Regions from separate parts of the Clostridium saccharobutylicum DSM 13864 genome, predicted to be linked through region 2. Evidence: riboswitches for the same ligand, from Rfam matches in the RefSeq annotation. Region 2 holds a riboswitch; the other holds the start of a gene.
The links. Region 2 has a riboswitch for lysine ahead of CLSA_RS20710 (amino acid permease). Riboswitches for the same ligand answer to the same signal wherever they lie in the genome.
Positions count from the first base shown of each region.

Region 1: another riboswitch for lysine. It lies ahead of dapA (4-hydroxy-tetrahydrodipicolinate synthase); the one in region 2 lies ahead of CLSA_RS20710 (amino acid permease).

Region 1 covers NC_022571.1:5,031,490-5,034,715, forward strand. The annotation lists gene dapA (4-hydroxy-tetrahydrodipicolinate synthase) at 445-1,308, opposite strand; lysine riboswitch at 1,445-1,611, opposite strand; gene CLSA_RS21520 (sulfite exporter TauE/SafE family protein) at 1,825-2,589, opposite strand; rRNA gene rrf (5S ribosomal RNA) at 2,795-2,911, opposite strand; rRNA gene CLSA_RS21530 (23S ribosomal RNA) at 2,974-3,226, opposite strand, start outside.
Region 2 covers NC_022571.1:4,835,664-4,838,889, forward strand. The annotation lists gene uvrB (excinuclease ABC subunit UvrB) at 1-1,207, opposite strand, end outside; lysine riboswitch at 1,501-1,675, shown strand; gene CLSA_RS20710 (amino acid permease) at 1,881-3,226, shown strand, end outside.

The sequences.
Region 1 (3,226 bases), 200 kb from region 2:
CAAATATACTAAAAACTTAATTATTTTACAACACTTATATTTAATTGCAAAAATGTAACATTTAATCACAATAAATTGAAAATATAGTATTTATACACAACCTTGTTATTTTAACATATATTTTTATACAAGTACATATAGTTTTAATAAGAAATCATCAATAAAAAAAGAGAAAATATAGAATTAATAACACTCTATACTTTCTCTACTTCCCCTATTTTTAATTTATTGCCATGCTTATTGCTAAAACCGCTATTGGCTAACCCCATCGAATATATATCATTTATAATTTCAATTTGTACTGATAGTTTTTTTATTTTTCCACGTATCAATCAAATTTATACTTATATACAATAATATTATTTTATTATATTTATTTATAATTTATGCTAATACAATTTATAATGACCTAATTAATTAAACTTGCTTACTTTTTTTATTGCTTTATATTAGTATATTGTCCAGCCTACTTTCTAATTCACTTGTTATATTAACCATTGGTAATCTAACTTCATCAGAATCAATTAAATTTAATTTCTTTAAACAATATTTTAATGGTGTTGGATTTGGTTCTGCAAACAATAATGGTATCATATTATATAAATCTCTCCATTTTTCAAGTGCAGCTTGATGATTATTTTCCTTTACCAAATTGTACACCTCAATGAACTCTCTAGTTCTAAGGCTAGCCGAAGCCATTATTCCACCATCTCCACCAAGTGTAAGTGTAGTATAAAAATATGCATCTTCTCCTGTTAATATTGAAAAATCCTTTGGTCTATTGATTAATAGATCCGCTGTCTGTTTGATATTACCTGAACAATCTTTTATTCCAATTATATTTTTAAGTTCAGCTAATCTAAATATAGTTTCATTTTCTACATTAGTTCCAGTTCTATATGGAATATTATAAATTATAATATCTAAATCAGTAGATTGAGATATATTTTTAAAATGTTCATAAAGTCCTCTTTGATTAGGTCTTGAATAATATGGTGCTACAGATAATATTCCATTTACTCTATTCCTCTCTGCAATTTTTAATTTCTTAACTACTTCGCTAGTATGATTACCACCTAATCCTGTATATACTTGTACCCTATTATTATTATATTCCATTGTTTTACTTAAAACTTCTTCATATTCATCACACAAAATAGTAGGTGATTCTCCAGTAGTTCCAAGTGGTATAATTCCACTAACACCTTCATCTATATAGTGATTTACCATTCTTTCATATGACTTAAAGTCTATCTTTCCATCTTTAAATGGTGTAAGTAATGGTATTATTACACCTTGTACTTTCATTAATTAATACACTCCTTCGAATTTAATTAATTAAATAAGAAAACCCGTCAATATTCTGACGGGTAGAGTTAATCGTATAAAGCTTTAGAGAAATCAAAAATAAATCTAATAAGTTAGTTTAATTTTAATTTTATCAATTCCTTGTAGCTCTCCACTTTCGTGACAGTTATACATATATTTTATGCATCCCCAGAAATAAATTTTTGCATAATTTAAATCTTCGGCCATAATACCTTTCCTTATAAGTCATTGTCTGCCGACTCATTATAAGTACTATTTATTACTGGCACCTCTACCTCAGGTTTCCGTATTAAATTACTTTAAATTATACTACTATATCTATTGCTTGTAAACACTATTGCTAAAAATTGTGAATGTTTTTGTCTAGATATTAATGAATATGTATTAGCATTGATATTCACAACATATACTTTTTTAAATACTGTAAATACTTTATATTTATTATTATGTAAATTATATAATTGATTCTTGACTTCTATAAATCATACATAATATCTATAAAAAACTATAGATTACTTTTCCAAATAACATAATCACAACAAGTAAAATAACCGGTTTAATAACTTTCGCTCCATTTTTAATAGCAAAATATGCACCTAAATAATTTCCTAACACTGCACAAATCGCTGCTGGTAATCCCACCGAATATAGGACTTTTCCATTTAATATATATAGTACAAGCGATGAAAGATTAGATGCCAAATTTACTAATTTAGCATTACCTGATGCAGTAATCAAATTAAAGCCTAACAAAGATGTAAATGCTAATACTAAAAATGTTCCTGTTCCTGGTCCAAAGAATCCATCATATGCACCTATGATTAATCCTATAAAAAATGCTATAAAATAAAGCTTTTTATTTTTTAATTCTTTCATATAGTCTTCTGATCCAAACCTTCTATTAAAAAGCAAAAATATAGCTACTATAGGTAAAATTATCATTAAACAATATCTTAAATACTTCTCATCTAAGAACAATACAAGTTTTGTTCCAAACCATGAACCAATAAGTGCCCCAACTGCAGATAAAATTCCAGGTTTTATTTTAATATTTCCACTTTTAAAAAACTTAACAGATGCAATAGATGTTCCAATACAATTAGCAAACTTATTAGTTCCATAAGCAATATGTATAGGAATACCTGCAAAAATATATGCTGGTAATGATATTAATCCACCTCCTCCAGCCGCAGCATCAACAAATCCTGCACAAAATACTAATGGACATATAATCATCAACATCATTTCATAAGAATACATAAGCTCCCCCCATTTTTAAATAAATATTTTAAAATTAATTAGAACCTTATAAAAACAATTTAAAAAACTCAATTAATTTTAATTTCATTTAATAATAACATACGTTCTTACATTTTAATAATCATTAAATATATTAAAAAACAATGCAATACATATTTATATATAAAATAAAAAACGATAGTTATTACAACTATCGTTTATGCTTACCTCGCGACGTCCTACTCTTCCACACAGTCTCCCATGCAGTACCATCGGCGCTATAGACCTTAACTGTCCTGTTCGGAATGGGAAGGAGTGTTACCTCTATGCCATCACCACGAGATTTTGAAAGTTTTGTTCTTTCAAAATTGCACATAGTTCTTAATGTATTACAACTTGATTATATTGGTCAAGCCCTCGACCTATTAGTATCAGTCAGCTAAATACGTTGCCGCACTTACACCTCTGACCTATCAACCTTGTAGTCTTCAAGGGGTCTTACTAGCTTATGCTATGGGAAATCTCATCTTGAGGTGGGCTTCACACTTAGATGCTTTCAGCGTTTATCCCTTCCCGACTTAGCTACCCAGCTATGCTTCTGGCGAAACAACTGGTACACCATAGGTCAGTCCATCCCGGTCCTCTCGTACTAAGGACA
Region 2 (3,226 bases):
AATGATCTAACTCATATGCTGAAGGAGTTGCACTTACAAATACCACTTGATTAATTTTCTTTTCAAATTCTTCAAACTTTAGTGGTCTATTATCATAAGCGCATGGTAATCTAAATCCGTATTCAACCAAAGTATTTTTCCTAGATCTATCTCCTGCATACATAGCTCTAACTTGAGGTAATGTTACATGACTTTCATCTATAAACATTAAAAAATCATCTGGAAAATAATCTAATAAAGTTTTAGGAGGTGTTCCTGGTGATCTTTTATCAAAAATTCTAGAATAGTTTTCTATTCCACTGCAATATCCCATTTCCTTTATCATTTCAATATCAAAATTTGTCCTTTGCCTTAGCCTCTGAGCTTCCAAAAGCTTATCTTGAGAATTGAGTTCTTTCAATCTATCTTCAAGTTCATCCTCAATAATTCCCATTGATTCTTCTATTGTTTCTCTCGAAGTTGCAAAGTGAGATGCTGGCGTTATAGCTACATGATTTCTTTCACCTAATATGGAGCCTGTTAGCACATCAAATTCCCTAATTCTATCAATTTCATCTCCAAAGAATTCAATCCTGATTCCCTTATTTGAGGATGATGCTGGAATTATATCCAATGAATCGCCTCTAACTCTAAAAGTTCCTCTAGAGAAATCTATATCATTTCGTTCATATTGAATCTCTATAAGTTTTTTTATAATTTCATCTCTCTCTTTTTCCATTCCAGTTCTTAAACTTATAGTTAACTTTTTATATTCATCAGGATTACCTAATCCATATATACACGAAACAGATGCAACAATTATTACATCTCTTCTTTCAAATAAAGCTGATGTAGCTGAATGCCTTAACTTATCTATTTCATCATTTATGGAAGCATCCTTTTCAATAAATGTATCTGTTTGAGGTACATATGCTTCTGGTTGATAATAATCATAGTATGATACAAAATATTCAACTATATTATCTGGAAAAAATTCCTTAAACTCAGAACATAACTGTGCTGCTAAAGTTTTGTTATGCGCTAAAATTATAGTAGGTCTTTGAAGCTTTTCTATAACATTTGCCATAGTAAATGTTTTTCCCGATCCAGTTACTCCTAGCAATGTTTGACCTCTACTATTCTTTTGTATTGAATTTACCAATTTATCAATAGCCTGTGGTTGATCACCTGTTGGCTTAAATTTAGAATGTATCTTGAATTCTCCCATGACATTACCTCCGCTTTTTCCGAACAGACATTCGTATTATATGTATATTTTACTTTTTCTTATATATTAAGTCAACAAATTATATATCAGATTTTATTTCTCAACTAAGGCACACGAAAATAAATCATTACAATATACTTTGCATGAAATACTTTGCATGAAAAACCTTAATTTATTATTATTTCATAAATAACTGACTAACTAATATTAAAAAAAATAATATGTAAAACATTTCGTATTGACTTATTTTTAATTTTATTACATAATTATTAAAGATAAACTAATAGGTAGATAACTAAGATAGAGGTGCGGAATTTAAGAGTAGTATTACGGATTTAAGCATAACGAAGTAATATGAAAGGAACTTTCGCCGAAGTAAATAGTTGATTGCTTTAATACTATTTACTGGTTTTATGTAAAATATGCATAAAACTGTCACAAAATAATTTGTGGAGAGCTATTTTCAATGGAAATATACCCAATTTTTCATATTATTTTAATATGCAACTTTGGTATTTATGTCATGAATATGCTTTCATGGCATTTTTTATTGTATAAATATTTAGGTACATTCAAAAAATAACAAATCACTTGCCATAGATATTTTCATGTGCCTTATTCATTATCTTAGTTTCTTACTTATGTATTTTAAATCATAAGGAGAGTAGACAAAATGGATGAAAAAAATAATGAATTAAAAAGAGGTCTAAAAGCACGTCACTTAAACATGATTGCTTTGGGTGGTTCCATTGGAACAGGAATATTTGTTGCTATGGGAGACACATTAAATCAAGCTGGACCTGGTGGTGCATTATTAGCTTATGCGTTAATAGGTATTATGGTGTACTTTTTAATAACTAGTTTGGGTGAAATGGCAACGCACATGCCAATCTCTGGTTCCTTCAGTTCATATGCAACTAAATTTATAGATCCAGCACTTGGATTTGCACTTGGCTGGAATTATTGGTACAACTGGGCTATCACAGTAGCTGCCGAAATGGTTGCTGGTTCTTTAATAATGAAATATTGGTTCCCTAATGTTAGCGGATTTATTTGGAGTATAATATTCTTAGTGATAATAGTTGGCTTGAACATTCTCTCATCAAAAGCTTATGGCGAATCAGAATATTGGTTTGCAGGAATCAAAGTAGTTACAGTTATTATATTTTTAATAGTTGGCGTTTTAATGATTGTTGGTATAATGGGAGGAAGCAAAATAGGCTTTCATAACTATGTTGTAGATGATGGTCCATTTCATGGTGGTATTAAATCTATCTTTGCTATATTTTTAATTGCTGGTTTCTCATTCCAAGGAACTGAACTTATCGGAATCGCTGCTGGTGAAAGTGAAAATCCTGATAAAACTATTCCTAAAGCTATAAAATCTATATTTTGGAGAATATTAATATTCTATTTAGGAACAATAATTATTTTAGGTGCTATAATTCCATTTACTGAAGCAAGTGTTGATACAAGTCCATTTACAATGGTATTTGAAAAAGCTGGTGTTGCTGGTGCTGCTTCATTAATGAATGCTATCATATTAACTTCTGTATTATCTGCTGGTAATTCAGGTATGTATGCGTCAACAAGAATGCTTTTCTCAATGGCTAAAGAAGGTATGGCTCCTAAAATCTTTGCAAAAACTAATAAACGTGGTGTGCCTGTTAATGCTTTGATTTTAACTACTTTAGTTGCTTCTGCTTGTTTCTTAACTGGAATCTATGCAGAAAGTACAGTTTATGTATGGATAGTTGCGGCATCTGGACTTGCTGGATTTATAGCTTGGGTTGGTATAGCTATATGTCACTATAGATTTAGAAAAGCATTCGTTCATCAAGGTAGAGATTTAAAAACATTAAAGTATAAAGCTATATGGTACCCTTTTGGACCTATATTAGCATTATTAATGTGTATAATTATAATTCTAGGACAAGGTTACTCATGTATAAAGCCTGATGGAGTTGATTGGCAAGGCTTAATTGCTTCTTACATAGGAATTCCATTATTCGTTGTTTT